One region of the Arthrobacter sp. CAL618 genome, then DNA from elsewhere that is predicted to be linked to it. Evidence: predicted binding sites of a transcription regulator. Region 1 holds the regulator's gene; the other holds the start of a gene.
The links. The regulator HrcA, encoded in region 1, represses chaperone genes, less so after heat shock. The targets are predictions, from matches to a motif close to TTNGCACTCGNNNNNNNCGAGTGCNAA.
Positions count from the first base shown of each region.

Region 2: groL (chaperonin GroEL) is a predicted target of HrcA. The motif match lies at 7,093-7,119, and genes of this name have one in related genera.

Region 1 covers NZ_ASZW01000065.1:5,417-12,660, forward strand. Annotated here, with positions in the region: gene K728_RS0103935 (GerMN domain-containing protein) at 270-1,223, shown strand; gene K728_RS0103940 (16S rRNA (uracil(1498)-N(3))-methyltransferase) at 1,290-2,045, opposite strand; gene dnaJ (molecular chaperone DnaJ) at 2,048-3,175, opposite strand; gene hrcA (heat-inducible transcriptional repressor HrcA) at 3,282-4,295, opposite strand; gene K728_RS0103955 (DUF3097 family protein) at 4,446-5,312, shown strand; gene K728_RS0103960 (DUF4870 domain-containing protein) at 5,400-5,831, shown strand; gene hemW (radical SAM family heme chaperone HemW) at 5,836-7,065, opposite strand; partial or broken gene lepA (translation elongation factor 4) at 7,068-7,244, opposite strand, start outside.
Region 2 covers NZ_ASZW01000269.1:890-9,700, forward strand. Annotated here, with positions in the region: gene K728_RS0116395 (NAD-dependent epimerase/dehydratase family protein) at 224-1,072, opposite strand; gene K728_RS0116400 (aldo/keto reductase family protein) at 1,069-2,073, opposite strand; gene K728_RS0116405 (lipid II:glycine glycyltransferase FemX) at 2,246-3,319, shown strand; gene K728_RS0116410 (threonine/serine ThrE exporter family protein) at 3,369-5,087, shown strand; gene K728_RS0116415 (uracil-DNA glycosylase) at 5,089-5,853, opposite strand; gene K728_RS0116420 (DUF3263 domain-containing protein) at 5,978-6,280, shown strand; gene K728_RS0116425 (LytR C-terminal domain-containing protein) at 6,333-6,989, shown strand; gene groL (chaperonin GroEL) at 7,315-8,811, shown strand, end outside.

The DNA.
Region 1 (7,244 bases):
ACGTTACGTCCCTGCCCGGCGGCCGTCCCCGGCCGCCGGATTCCGCCGTCAACGGAACCGGAGGTTTTGCGGCGTCTCCGCGCGCCCAGGAAGCAGATGATCTCATCTGGGCAACGGCCCGGTTTCAATCCTGTCTCAGTCCGGCGACGACTTGGCTAAACCCCGTTCGGGGCCTGTTGCCATATGCGAAGCTGGAAACGTTGCTTTGAGTGCATTACTCGGCGGCGCACCAATCCGGCCGAGTGGTACAGCGAAAGGACAGGACGCGAATGGAGTGGTCCTTTCAACGCGATGCTGCCCGGCGCCGGCCTGGACGCGCTCTCTCGGTCACCGCGCTAATCGTCTTCGCTGGTCTGGGCCTGGGTGGCTGCACACCGGTCCCCGGCGATGATGCGACGGCCTCCCTTTCTGGACAACCAAACACGTCAGCTGGCCCACCGTCGGCAGAGCACTCCGCAGTGACGGAATCCGCTACCCTGCGCAACCTGCTCCCCGTCTACTGGATGGGAGACAACGACGGAAGCATCCAGCTTTACCGGGAGTTCCTGGACGGCGGGAACGGTGGTGACCCAATCGCGGCGGCGGTCCAGGCGATGACCGCCAACTCACCAATCGATCCCGACTACTTTGGGTCGTGGTCCCCCGCCGAGTCTGTCAGCGCATCAATCTCCCCCGACAACGTTATTACGGTCGATATCTCGGCCGAGGCCTTCGATGCGCAGCTCGACCAGGGTGCCGCCTATCGTGCCATCCAGCAGCTCGTATACACAGCCACAGCGGCGGCGGCCAACGCGGGCCTGGTCTCGGGCGGTGACCCCAGCCGCGTCGTCGTCCTGGTGGACGGAGCGGCGGGGTTCAACGCTTTCGGCCACATCGAACTCGGTGGCCCGTTGCAGCGGGACTCGGCGTTGATGGCTCCGATCTGGATCATCGAACCCCAGCATGGGGCGGTCCGCGACCAGCCGACGATCACCGTGTCAGGCAGCGGAATGACGGAGAACGCGGTCCTGCACTGGCGGATCGACGAGGTGGTCGGCGATGAGCTGGAATCGTACCGCACTGGAACGGTGGGACTGGACGCCAGCGCCAGTTCCCCCGGACTCTTCGAGTTCACGATCGCCCTGGTGCCCGGTGAATACGAGATCAGCGTCTTCGACCGTCCGCAGGGCGTCCAGGAGAACCGTGAACTCGATACCGACACCAAGCGCGTCACGGTGCAGTAGGCAGCTGAGCCTCCTGCTTTCCTTCCCGGGGCTTGCTATTCCCGGGTGAGCACGGAACTGAACCGGCTACCAGCGGCCCAGCAGTTGGCTCAGGACCGCAAGGGCGGCGGGTCCGGCGGTGGAGGAGCGCAGCACCTGGCCGCCGAGCCTGGCCGGATGCGCACCGTTCGACACGAACAGCTCCAGCTCCTGCCCGCTGATGCCCCCCTCGGGGCCGACCACCACTGCAATGCTGGTGGGCGGGGTGTCGGCCTGTGGCCCAACCAGTGCCCCAACCCCAGTTTCAGCGTCCTCGTGGAGGATCAGGGCGAGGTCCACGCCGGCAAGCCAGGCTGCCAGAGACCCGCTGTCGTGCAATGGCAGCACCTCGGGGAGGGTGGCACGCCGTGATTGTTTGGCGGCTCCCCACACCGTGGATTCCCATTTTCGCTGCCCTTTGAGCGCCTTGTCGGCGCGCCAACGGACAATACTTCGATCCGCCTGCCAGGGAATAACCGCATCGACGCCGAGTTCAGTGGCGGCCTCGACCGCCAGTTCATCCCGGTCCCCCTTGGCCAGTGCCTGCACCAGGATGAGACGGCAGGCGGGGGCTGGCTCGTCAACCACTGTTCGCACCTCGAGGGTGACTTCCTGCCCGGCGCTGGCCGTGACCACGCCGACGATTCTGCGCCCGCGGCCGTCGGCGACGTCAATCGTCTCGCCGGCTGCCAGCCGTTTCACGGTCGCCGCGTGCCGGGCCTCGGCCCCGGTGAGGGTGAAACTGGCTCCGGGGAGGACAGCAGCCAGCGCCTCAGGGTCTCCGAAGTAGAGTGCGTTGCTCACCCCTAGAGATTACCCAACCGCTCCCGCAACTTCGCGAACACCCCTGAACCGCTGCTGGCCAGCTGACCCTCAACAAATTCCTCGCCGCGGAGTTCGGCAAGTTTGCGCAGCAGCTCTTCCTGCGCCTGGTCAACGTTGCGCGGAGTCTCGACGTTCAGGTGCACCTTGAGGTCACCACGCCCGTACCCGCGGAGGTGGGTGACGCCAAGTCCGCGAAGAGTCACGATCTCGCCCGACTGCGTGCCTGCTTTGATCCCCAGTTCCTGGTCGCCGTCGAAGGAGGCGAGGTTCACGGTGGTGCCCAGGGCCGCGGCGGTCATCGGCACGCTGAGGGTGACGTGGAGGTCATCACCCTCGCGGAGGAAGGAGGGATCCGGGTTAACCCGGATCTCCACATAGAGGTCGCCCTGCGGTCCGCCGGCCATGCCGGCCTCGCCCTGGCCCCCCAGTTGAATGCGGGTGCCGGTCGACACGCCTGCGGGCACCTTGATGGTGAGGCTCCGGCGGCTACGCACCCGACCGTCGCCGTTGCATTCGTTACAGGGGTTCGGGATGACTGTGCCGTACCCCTGGCAGGTGCCACACGTGGCACTGGTCATGACCTGGCCCAGAATGGACCGCACCGCACGCTGCACCTGACCCGACCCGCCGCAAATGTCGCAGGTTCGGGGGGAAGTGCCGGGCTGGCAGCAGGACCCGTCGCAGGTGGGACACACTGCTGCGGTATCGACGTCGATCTTTTTGTTGATCCCGAAGACGGCGTCGACCAGGTCGATCCGCACGGCGATCAGGGCGTCCTGGCCGCGACGGGTGCGCGACGGCGGGCCGCTGGCACCACCGCCACCGAAGAATGTTTCGAAGATGTCCTGGAAGGCGAAGCCCGGCCCGGCGTGTCCGCCGCCGAATCCGTTGTCGGTCCCGTTCTCGTTGCCGGTCGTGTCATACACGCGCCGTTTCTGCGGGTCCGAGAGCACCTCGTAGGCACGGGTGACCAATTTGAACTCTTCAGAGGCATCCGGCCCGGAGTTGACGTCCGGGTGCAGCTTTCGCGCGAGCTTGCGGTAGGCCTTCTTGATTTCCTCGCCGCTCGCATCGCGGTTCACACCGAGGACTTCATAGTGATTACTCACTCCTGCACTTCACTTCCTATGTCACTGACCGGTGCAGGGCTTGGTGCCCTGCCGGTATGGGGTCGACTGTTTCTACAACAAGTTCGCTGATGCGGTTACCTCAGGGTTAGTCCGTCAGGATCCGCGATAGGTACCGGGCTACCGCCCGCACCGCCGACATCGACGTCGGGTAGTCCATTCGGGTTGGCCCAAGCACTCCTACCTTGGCCAACGAGTCGGGACCGTATCCGGTGGCAATCACCGAGGCTTCAGCGAGGCCGCCGTGCGGGTTCTCCCGGCCGATCCGCACCGAGACGCCAAACGCATCCTGCTTCATTTCGGAAAGCAGGCGAAGCATTACTACCTGCTCCTCCAGGGCCTCGAGCACCGGCCCGATGCTCAGAGGAAAGTCTACGGTGGATCGGGCCAGGTTGGCTGTACCAGCCATCACAATCCGGTCATCCCGGTTGATACCTGCCAACTGTTCGAGCGCCCGCGCCAGCACGGTGCCCGCCCCGCGTTGCTGGAACGACAGGGCTCCCACGGCGAGTGCGAGTTCCTGCGGAAGGGACGCCAGCTTGGTGCCGGCGACGGAACCGAGGAAGTGCTGCCGAAGCTCGGCGAGGGAGGATTCGGGCACCGGTTCGGGCAGCGGGACAACCCGCTGCTGGACTGTTCCGTTGGTCGCTATGAGCACCACCAGTACCTGGTTGGGCGCCAGTAGGACGAACTCCAGGTGCCGGACGGCTGCGCTACCCAGATGTGGGTATTGGACCACCGCCACCTGATTGGTCAGGTGGGAGAGCAGCCGCACTGTCCGGTCCATGACGTCGTCGAGATCCTCTGCCTCCTCCAGGAGCGCCTGGATGGCGCGCTTTTCGGCAGCAGACAGGGGCTTGACCTCGGAAATCTGGTCGACAAACAGTCGGTAGCCCTTGTCGGTGGGGATGCGACCCGAGCTGGTGTGGGGCGCGGTGATCAGCCCCTCTTCTTCCAGGACAGCCATATCATTACGGATGGTGGCCGATGATACCCCCAGCTGATGCCGCTCCACGAGTGCTTTGGAGCCCACAGGCTCGCGCGAATGCACATAGTCCTCGACGATGGCACGCAACACTTCAAGTCTGCGTGGTTCGCTCACTTTTCACCTCCGCACACGTTTACTGTCTCTTCCGGCAGATCTGGCACTCGACACGCCCAAGTGCCAAGTCTAGTACGTTCGAAGGGATTGTTAGCATTGAAAATCCCTGGCCGGACCGTCCAGCGGCGAGTCGGGAAGTGAGCAACAATTTTGTCCAGTTATGAATGGGGTGCCCAGGACATCTCAGCCCCCCGCCAGGTTTCCCTGCCAAAGGTTCCGGTCAGCCGGGGCCTGGTTCTGGAGGATGTGCAGAGCGGTTACGTTGGCGCAGTGGTCCGGGTGGAGAAATCTGGTGGCATGCACGTCATGGTGCTCGAGGACCGGCGCGGCAGACTTAAGACTTTCCCGCTCGGGTTCGGGTTCCACGTCGACGGCGGGCCCGTTGAGGTGGTGGCACCCGCGCTGGCACCACCAGCGCCAGCCCGCAAGGTGACGGCGTCGGGATCGGTCAAGGTGGAGGGCGCCCGCGCGAGGACCGCCCGGGCCAGCAGGATCTGGGTGGAGGGACAGCACGATGCTGAGCTGATCGAAAAGGTGTGGGGCGACGATCTGCGTCTTGAGGGGATCGTCGTCGAGCCGCTGCACGGCGTTGACGACCTTGCCGGGATGATCCGCACTTTTAGTCCTGGACCGAACCGCCGGCTCGGTATCCTCGTCGACCATCTGGTAGCGGGGTCGAAGGAACAGCGCATCGCCCAGGAAGCCATGAAGGTTCCGGGAGCCGCCGCCAACGTCCTGGTGGTGGGACACCCGTATGTCGATGTGTGGCAGGCAATCAAGCCGGCGGCCGTCGGGCTCACCGCGTGGCCGGTGGTACCACGGGGTCAGGACTGGAAGACCGGAATACTCGCCGGTCTCGGCTGGCCGAACGCCGACAAGGCAGCGGTGGCACATGGCTGGAAGCGGTTGCTGGGGTGCGTCAATAGTTACTCCGACCTTGAACCGTCGCTGCTCGGGCGGGTTGAAGAAGTGATCGATTTTTTGACCCCTCCTGGAGATTTCGACGCGACAACTTAAGCCCCAGTGCACGTTTGCTGGCGACGAAGTATCCTAGATAGGAAGGCTCCTGATCAAGGCTGCCCCGAAGCAATAGAGGATGTTCAGTTGTCTAACCCCGCCGACCAGCACGGACACCACGGATCCGAGGACGGCCACGGCCAGCCCCGATCCGCTTTTGAGGGTGCCCCGGCGAATGCCCTGCCTCTGACCGCGACGGAAGACCGGCAGTGGGCAACCCTGTCGCACTTCGGGGGAATCCTCGGTTTCATTCCGTCGCTGCTCATCCTGCTGATTTTCAAGAACCGGGGACCTTTCACCGCCCAGGAAGCGCGGGAGGCGTTCAACTTCACCTTCCCGCCGACGGTGTTGGCGTTCGTGGCCTGGCTGCTCTCCCTCTTGCCAGCGGTCGGCGGCATGTTCGCCGTCGTCAACGCCCTGATCTGGGTAGCAATCGCCGTATCCTCGGTCATTGCCGGGATTCAGGTCAACCGTGGCCGCCCCTACCGGTACGCGTTCAACCTGCGGCTCTTCCGTTAGGAGCCTAGTCGGGTAGTAGCCTGCGGACGACCGCGTCGGCGAGCAACCGGCCCTTGCCAGTGAGCGTGATCGTTCCGGCGAAGGCCTCCGCTGCAACGATCAGTTCATCAGCAATCAATCCGGCGACGGCAAGCCGCCCCCCTGGGTGCAGCACCCGGGTTGGTAGGCCCTCGCGCAGCCTGGCGCGAAGCATCACGTCCTCGGTGTAGCGGGTCTCCGCGTCCAGGATTTCGCGGCCAGCGGCCGGTGACACTCCGGTTGAGAGGCGCTGGGCGTAGGCGGTCGGGTGCTTCACATTCCACCACCGCACACCGCCCAGATGCGAGTGCGCGCCGGGACCAGCTCCCCACCAGTCGTCGCCACGCCAGTAGGCAAGATTATGCCTGCACTCGTCCGCAGGTGTGCGGGCCCAGTTGCTCACCTCGTACCATCCCAGTCCGGCGGCTGCCATCGCGCGTTCGGCCAGGGCGTACTTCTCGGCGTGATCGTCGTCGTCGATGTCGGGCACCTCGCCACGGCGGATCCGGGCCGCAAGTTTGGTGCCGTCCTCGATGATCAGTGCGTAGGCAGAGACGTGGTCCGGACCGTAGGACAGCGCCGCGTCAAGGGTCTGCTGCCAGTCGGCTGCGGACTCCCCCGGGGTGCCGTAGATCAGGTCAAGGCTGACGCGCAGCCCGGCTTCCCGCGCCCATTGCACGGCCAGTGGCACCCGTTCGGGCGCATGGGTGCGGTCCAGTACCTTCAGCACGTGCGGAACAGCCGACTGCATCCCGAACGACACCCTGGTGAAACCCGCCTGCGCCAGCACCGCAAGTGACTCGGGCGTGACCGAATCGGGGTTGGCCTCCGTGGTGACTTCAGCGCCTGGTGCGAGCCCCCAGTGCCCGACGGCGGTGCGCAGCACCGTCGCCAGATCGGCTGCGGGGAGGAGGGTGGGAGTGCCGCCGCCGAAGAACACTGTCGATAGCTGGCGTGGCGCGGTGCCGGAAGTGGTCAGGACACCGGCTGCGAGGTCCAGTTCAGCGCTGACCGTTGCGGCATAGCGGTCTTGCGATGCGCCCCCACCCAGTTCAGTGGCCGTGTAGGTGTTGAAGTCGCAGTAGCCGCAGCGCACGGCGCAGAACGGGATGTGGACGTAGAGCCCCAGCTTCCGGTCGGCGCTGCCGATGGCGGCCTGCTCCGGCAGCAGGCCGCTTTCCGGCGCTGGCAAGCCAAGAGGGAGGGCACCTGGCATTGCTACTTCTTGACCTTGTCCTTGGACTCGTCGGTGGTGAGGGCTGCGATGAAGGCTTCCTGCGGGACTTCGACGCGTCCCACCATCTTCATCCGTTTCTTGCCTTCCTTCTGTTTCTCCAGAAGTTTGCGTTTACGGGTGATGTCACCGCCGTAGCACTTCGCGAGGACGTCCTTGCG
Region 2 (8,811 bases), on a different contig from region 1:
CCCCAATTCCATCATCGAGCACCGACAGTATGAGGGGAAAATAGGGGGCCCGGAGAAAACTTTTTCGAAGTATTTTTGCAGGCTGATTCTTCGCGGCCAGCGTGATGTGTCGAGGTCATAGGGGCCAAGGCTATGCAGGTGAGGCGGGCCCCTCGTAGGTTCCGAAACCCTGAACTCATGAAAAAGCCGCCCGGCGTCGCTGGGCGGCTTTTCACGGGTTCAGCTAGCCGACGTGATCCCGCCAACTGTGCTGAGGATCGAAGCCGAGCACGCTGCGGGCATGATCAATGGACAGCAACGTCTCGTGCTCGCCCACGTCCTTGACCACCTCGACGTCCGGGAACACCTCGGCAGCGAGTGATGCGCTGGAGCGGCTCATCACCGTGTCAGCTGCGGCGATGATGAACGTGTCGAAGCCCGGCCCTGCGTTTTCCAACGCCCGTTGCACGGCCTGCGCGCCGTCGCGACCGTCAATGTACCCCCAGAGATTCCACTTCCGAGCCATAGCGTCGGCATCGAAAGAAGGGAACTTCGCATAATCCTCGGGGTCCATGACGTTCGAGAACCGCAGCGCGGTAATGCTCAACTCGGGATCCCACCGCGTCAGCTGGATCGCCATCTGCTCTTCTAGGTGTTTGACCAGCGAGTAGGTGCTTTCCGGCCGTGCGGTGTACTTCTCGTCGACGGGGATGTAGGGCGGGTCCTCGTCGAAGGGTAGCCCCAGTACGGTCTCGCTGGACGCGTACACAACCTTCTTGATTCCAGCCCGGCGGCAGGCCTGGAACACGTTGTAGGTGGCCGGCATGTTGTTGTGGAAGGTCGCAGCATCTGCGTAGATGCCGGGAGCGGGAATGGCCGCCAGATGAACGACGGCGTCGAAGCCGGTATGTTGATCGTCGACACCCATGAAGGCATCAATGACGTGTCCATAGTTGGTCAGGTCGATCTTCACGAAGCCAGGACCACGTTCCCCCTGCACGTCCATACCAATAACCTCATGCCCCGCGGCTCTCAGAACCGAGGTGACCGTGCGGCCCAATTTGCCGGTGGCACCGGTTACCGCGAGCCTCATACGGGCCGCTGCTCAGGCGAAACAGTTTTCGCCGGATCGGTCTCCGCCATCGAACCAACCGCATCGTCAATCTTGGCCATGACAGCAGCGTCGAGGGTCACTCCCGATGCCACAGCATTTGACTTGACCTGCTCAGGCTTCGACGCGCCGATGATCGCTGCAGCAACGTTCTTGTTTTGCAGCACCCAGGCGATAGCCAGTTGTGCCATGGTGAGCCCAACCTCATCGGCGATCGGCTGGAGCTTCTGCACTCCGGTGAGTGTCTCGTCGGACATCCACCGCTCGATCATGTTCGAGCCGCCCTTGTCATCAGCGGCCCGCGATCCTTCCTCAGGGGTGCCACCTGGCTGGTACTTGCCGGTCAACACGCCCTGCGCCACCGGTGACCAGACAATCTGGGACAACCCCAGCTCCTCGGACACGGGAACCACTTCCTCCTCAATGACCCGCCACAGCATCGAATACTGAGGTTGGTTGGAGATCAGCTGGAAGCCGAGTTCCTTGGCCAGCGCATGCCCGGCGCGGATCTGGCGGGCATCCCATTCGCTGACACCGATGTACAGGGCCTTGCCCTGGCGAACGATGTCCGCGAACGCCTGCATCGTCTCTTCCAGCGGCGTCTGGTAGTCGTAACGGTGCGCCTGGTACAAGTCCACATAGTCGGTCTGCAGGCGCTCCAGCGAACCGTTGATTGACTCCATGATGTGCTTACGGGAGAGCCCGACGTCGTTTGGCCCCTTCGGCCCGGTGGGCCCCCACACCTTGGTGAAGATCTCCAGAGACTGGCGCCGCTCGCCCTTCAGGGCTTCGCCGAGCACCGTTTCGGCGGCGGTGTTGGCGTACACATCTGCCGTGTCGAAACTGGTGATGCCCACATCCAGGGCTGCGCGCACACACTGGGTGGCGACGTCGTTCTCCACCTGCGATCCGTGGGTCAACCAGTTGCCGTAGGTGATTTCCGAGATCTTGAATCCACTGTTTCCGAGGTATCGATAGTCCATACATTCGATGCTAGGGCACCACTCGAGGAATGAGGTGGATCACACTGCAGTGTCGTTGCCTAAGGTGACGATTTGCGGCGCGGTGGCCAGACAGTGGCGAAGCTGACCGAGGCAAACAGGGCCAACCGGTACACTGAATTGTCTTTGTTTCACCACCACTGATTGAGGGATTTTGGTTAAGTTCACCGCGCGTCTAGCCACGGCCGAGGAGCGGGACAACTGGGACGCGTTGGTGACGTCGAACCCTAACGGGGGAAACATGCTCCAGTCGGCATCCTTCGCCGATGTGAAGTCTCAGCACGGCTGGACTCCCCGGTTCCTGGTCTTTGAAAGCGCCGAGTACACCACCTACAACCTGGTGATCGAAAAGCGGCTGCCTCTGCTGGGCGCCCTCTGGTATCTCATCAAGGGCCCTGACGTTGCCGATCCTGCCCATGTGCCGGCGGTGCTTGACGCTTGCCGGGACCTGGTCCGAACCGGGCGTCACAATGTGTTCGCAGTGAAGGTGGAGCCCGACATCCCTGCCGACGACGACGTCGACCGGCTGTTTCTCAACGCGGGCCTGATCAAAACCTTCGATCTGCAGCCCAACGACCACACTGCGATCCTGGACACCACCCCAGAACCGAACCAACTGCTGCGCAACCTGCATTCGCGCGGCCGCAACGCTGTACGTCGTGCCAGCCGTGAAGGCGTCGAAGTGCGCCGGATGGAACCCACTGACGAAAACTTTCGCCAGATGTACCAGCTGATGGCCCACATCGAGGATCGATCGGCCGCCAAGCTCCGCTCCTACCAGTACTACAGCCGGTTTTGGCGGAACTTCGCCGACGCTGGCCAGGGTCGCCTGTACTTCGTCTACGAAGATGGCAAACCCGCCGTTGGCGCGTTCGTCATCAACTACGGGCTCAAAGGCACTTACAAGGACGGCGGGTCCAAGCCCAAACGATCCCAGTATGGTGACTCCCATTTGGTGCAGTGGCAGGCGATCACTGACCTCAAGGAAGAGTTCGGGATAGTTGAATACGATTTCTGCGGCACTCCGCCCAGCGACCGGCTCAAGGACCCCACCCATCAGCACCATGGGTTGGGTCTGTTCAAGACCAGCTTCACCAAGACTGTGACGGACTTCGTCGGCTGTTATGACCTACCGCTCAGCGCGTGGAAGTATCGACTCTGGAACGTGATCGGCGAGAAGGTCGCTCGACAAATCTACTGGCGCCGACACCAGCAACCGTTCTACTAAACAAACACTCCCGCTCCCTGCGGGCGCACCGGATGAAGGGGTGAATTCCATGGGAGAGAAGACCGAGGCCGACGACGGCCGCAACCCCAACACCAACCCTGCGCCGGTAGCCGAACAGCTGCCGATCGTTCCCACCGCGGGGACCCCGGCCAGCGTTGCCCAGCCCGCAGCACGTCCGGTTCATTCGCTGCCCGGCACCCCTGGGGGCCCGGGATACGCAGGCCGCTCGGGATCGGCTGGCAAGCCTGGCAGGTCTTCCGGAGCCAAGCCCAAGTCCCGCCCACGTCCGGCAAATAACAAGCCGGATCGCAGGACCTACTCGACGCCCACCGATGCGCTGCCGACCACGCCCCGTTCGGTGCGCCCCGACCGCTCGAATGCCGCAGCCAGGAAGGTACTCCGCCGACTGGTGCAGGGGGAGACTCCGCCCACCCAGGCGATGAGCATCGTTGAACGGCTGGCTGGCAGCCCCTATGCCAATCCCACCATCCAGGTTTCCGGGCCGGACATCAACGCGCGACGAACCCTTGATTTCGCGCTGAGCCTGGCCGAAACGATGTTCCGGTACGGCGCCGGCGCCCTTGAGGTCGAAACCAGCATCATCGCGGTCACCGCAGCCTTTGGGCTGGACAACATTGAAGTGGACATCACCAACCAGTCGGTCATCCTGAACTATTCGGCCAAGGACCAGACCCCAGTCACCGTGCTGCGGGTGGTTCGTTCCTGGACCAATAACTACGCCGGCCTGCTGAAGGTGCATCAGTTGGTGACCGACGTCGTCAACGGCGGAACCTCGCGGATCGAAGCTGCAGCTCGGCTCGACGAGATCACCCACAAGCCGAAACCCTTTCCCCGGTGGATGGTGACGGCTGCCTTCGGTGTCTTCGGGGCTGCCATCGTGAGTTTCATTGGTGGCGGACCGTTGGAGTCGCTGATCAGCTTTGCCAGCTGCATCGGCGTCGACCTCCTCTTGCGTCAGTTGGGGAAGTGGCGGGTTCCTGAGTTCTTCTCGGTAGCTACCGCCTCGGGTATGGTCACGATCATCGCGATGTTCTTCTGGTGGCTCGATATCGGCATTGCGCCGTCGTTCGTGGTGGTGGGCGGAATCCTGCTATTGCTGCCGACTGGCCGGCTCGTCTCCGCAACCCAGGACGCGATCAACGGATTCCCGGTCACCGCGGCGGGCAGGTATCTATCAGCGTTCCTCGTGTTTGCCGCGATCATCTCCGGGATCGCCGTCGCGTTGGTCGTTGGCGCATTGGTGGGGGTGCCAGAGCTGGCGCTGACGACCGAAGGGTCAATGTATCCGCTGCCGGTGGCGGCAGCGCTGGTGCTGATCGCCGTCGCCATGATCGGAGTCGCAGAACAGACCGACATGAAACTCCTGCTCCCCACGGCCCTGATCGGTGTCACCGGTTTCCTGCTGTACTCGCTGGTGGTCAGCCTGGGCGTGGGCTACCGCCTAGCCCCGGCAATCGCCGCAGTGCTGATCGGGATGCTCGCGAGAATGGTGGCGTTGCGGATGGGCGCACCCCAGCTGGTCGTGGCAGTTCCGGCGGTCATGTTCCTCTACCCGGGCCTGATGGTGTTCAGGTCGATGTACGGCTTGACGATCGAAACCGAGCTGATTGGGGCTGGCACCAACAGCCTGTTCAATGCGTTGACGATCATTCTTGCCATTGCCGGCGGCGTGGTGCTGGGTGACAACCTCGCCCGTCCGCTGACCAAGGGAGTCAGCAGTAACGAACGCCGGAACCGGCGCCGGTAAGTCAGCGCAACTGCCAGTCCACCGGTTCGGCGCCCTGCTCCACCAGGAACGTGTTGACCCGGGTAAAGGGCCGGCTGCCGAAGAACCCTCGCGACGCCGACAGCGGGCTCGGGTGCACTGACTCGATCACCGGAGTGCTGCCGAGCAGGAGCTTGATCTGCTGGGCGTCCCTGCCCCACAGCACCGCAACCAGAGGTAGGTTTCTGGCAACCAGGGCTTCCACCGCTGTATCGGTCACTACGTCCCAGCCCAGTCTGCGGTGTGACGCCGCGCCGCCGGCCCGCACCGTCAGGACCCGGTTCAGCAGCAGCACTCCCTGCTCGGCCCACCCCGACAGGTCGCCGTGCGCAGGAACCGACGTGCCGGTGTCGGCAGCGAGTTCCCGATAGATATTGGCGAGGCTCCGTGGAAGCGGTCGGGTGCTTCCCGCTACCGAGAAGGACAGCCCGACGGCGTGCCCCGGCGTCGGGTACGGGTCCTGACCCAGGATCAGCACCTTGACCTGATCCATCGGGTAACTGAACGCCCGGAGGATGTGCTCGGCTGGCGGCAGGATCTCGTGTCCGCCGTCGACTTCCGTGCGGAGCCGATCGGCGAGCAGGTGCAGTTGCGGCTCGATCGGCGCCAGCGCGGCAGCCCAGGACGGATGAACGACGTCGGCCACCGGAACGGGGGCGGCGAACGGGAATTTCGAGCCGTCCCGGATCGGGGACGCCGTGGGGGAGGGGGCTGGCTCGGGGAAGAGGGCGCTCTGGTATTCGGACACCCTCCCATCCTTGTGCCCGAGCCCGCCAAATGACAACCGTGTTATTCCCAATTACCATGAAGGTCAACGGCAGCGTTCCACTAAGCTGCCTTCAACTAAGGGGCGATAGGCAGTGACTGATGCGGTGCGCGCTGACAGTGCGGTACACCCTGATCCGGAGGGTCACCGTCAGGCGTCTGTGCTGGGAGACCGCGAGCAGCAAATGCTCGCCCTTGAACGCCAGTGGTGGAAGTACTCAGGGGCCAAGGAACAAGCCATCCGCGAACTGTTCGACCTGTCGGCTACCCACTACTACCAAATCCTCAACGCCATGATCGACACCGAGGCAGCATTGGCTCACGATCCGATGCTGGTCAAGCGACTGCGTAGACTACGTACATCGCGTCAGCGCGCGCGCTCAGCCCGCCGCCTCGGCGCTGACATCTGAACGCTCCCGGCGAACCCTTTACAGCGCCAAAACCCAAGGATGACGCATAACTATGAGCCAGTACCCCCGGGACGAGTTCGACAAGATCCCTGAATCCGCATCGCGGCAGGGCGTTCACCGGGAAAGACTGGTTCCTCCGCGGTCCAGTGGGCTGGCGTTGAAAATCTTGGTTGGGGTACTCGCGCTCGCCGTCGGGCTGGCCGCCTACTTTATTCTTCCCCGTCTTGGCATTGGCCAGACGGAGTCATCCGCCAGCCAGACCACCACCGCGCCGGTCGCCGAGACCACCTCGAACGCGTCGCCTGCCCCGGCCGACGACGACGCTTCCGAGCCCGAGCCGACCCCGTCCAATCCGGCGACCCAAGCCCCAACAGGGGCTCCCACTGATGAGCCCACCGAGGCTGAACCCACTCCCAGCGAGGAACCGGCAGCGATCGACCGGGCCCAGGCAGTAAACGTCTACAACTCAACGGGCATCGGCGGATTGGCCAGTTCGGCAGCCGGCCGGGTCACGGCTGGTGGCTGGACTGTGGGCCAGATCGCAGACTGGGGCGGAGCGCCGCCCCAGACCTCAGTGATCTTCTACAACAACGCCTCCCAGCTTGCAGCGGCACAGGAAGTAGCCGGCATCCTCGGCATCCCCACCCTGGTCGAAACCACCGAAGTGTCTTCGAGCATCACAGTGGTTGTCGGCCCCGGATTCCAATAGGCATTGAGTAGGAGGCACGGTTCCGCGACGCACGAGTGGTCCGTGGTGCCATTTATGACTCGGTGGTGTACGGCGTCACCCGTGCCCAGTGGGAGGGTCTTCACTTGCACTCAGGCAGCCAGAGTGCTAATTATTGAGTTAGCACTCTAAGCCGCTGACTGCTAATTGTTGGCGGGGTTGGATGTGACAAGCACACCACTGTGGTGAGGGTCGTGGCGGGACGTAAAGAGATCGTCCTGCTGATACCCGTCCGTCGCGGGCACCGCAGCCGGTGAGCATAAGTTTGCTGATAAGCAGTACTGTCCCCGAAAGGACCTAAGCCACTATGGCCAAGATCATTTCTTTTGATGAAGAGGCACGCCGCGGCCTTGAGCGCGGACTCAACATCCTCGCCGACGCCGTCAAGGTAACGCTGGGCCCACGTGGCCGCAACGTCGTCCTGGAAAAGAAGTGGGGCGCCCCCACGATCACCAACGATGGTGTATCCATCGCCAAGGAGATCGAACTGGACGACCCGTTCGAAAAGATCGGCGCAGAGCTGGTTAAGGAAGTCGCCAAAAAGACTGACGACGTCGCCGGCGACGGTACCACCACCGCCACCGTCCTTGCACAGGCACTGGTCAAGGAAGGCCTGCGGAACGTTGCTGCTGGCGCCGATCCACTGAGCCTGAAGCGCGGCATCGAGAAGGCTGTTGAAGCCGTCACACGCGAGCTGCTGGCTTCCGCCAAGGAAATCGAAACCAAGGAAGAGATCGCTGCAACGGCTTCCATCTCTGCTGGTGACCAGCAAATCGGCGATCTGATCGCTGAAGCGCTGGACAAGGTCGGCAAAGAAGGCGTTATCACCGTTGAAGAATCCAACACCTTCGGCCTTGAGCTCGAGCTCACCGAGGGCATGCGGTTCGACAAGGGCTACATCTCCGGCTACTTCGTTACCGACGCAGAGCGCCAGGAAACGGTACTTGAAGATCCGTACATCCTGATCGTCAACTCCAAGATCTCCAACGTCAAGGACCTCGTAGCGGTTCTTGAGAAGGTCATGCAGTCAGGCAAGCCCCTGCTGATCATCGCCGAAGACATCGAAGGCGAAGCGCTGGCTACCCTGGTGGTCAACAAGATCCGTGGCACGTTCAAGTCGGTAGCCGTCAAGGCTCCAGGTTTCGGTGACCGCCGCAAGGCCCAGCTGGCTGACATCGCTATCCTCACCGGTGGCCAGGTTATCGCCGAAGAAGTTGGCCTCAAGCTTGAGAACGCCACCCTCGACCTCCTGGGTAGCGCACGCAAGGTTGTTGTCACCAAGGACGAGACCACCATCGTCGAAGGTGCAGGCAACGCCGAAGAGATCGCCGGACGCGTCAGCCAGATCCGCGCCGAGATCGAGAACTCCGACTCCGACTACGACCGCGAGAAGCTGCAGGAACGTCTAGCCAAGCTGGCCGGCGGCGTTGCAGTCATCAAGGCCGGAGCTGCAACCGAGGTTGAGCTCAAGGAGCGCAAGCACCGCATTGAGGACGCAGTCCGCAACGCCAAGGCAGCAGTCGAAGAGGGAATCGTCGCCGGTGGCGGCGTTGCTCTCATCCAGGCCGGCGCCAAGGCTTTCGCATCACTGCAGCTCGAAGGCGACGAGGCAACCGGCGCGAACATAGTTCGCGTTGCCATCGACGCTCCTCTGAAGCAGATCGCCTTCAACGCCGGCCTTGAGCCAGGCGTCGTTGTCGACAAGGTCCGCGGACTGCCTGCAGGCCACGGCCTGAACGCAGCAACCGGCGTGTACGAAGACCTGCTGGCAGCCGGAGTCAACGACCCCGTAAAGGTCACCCGC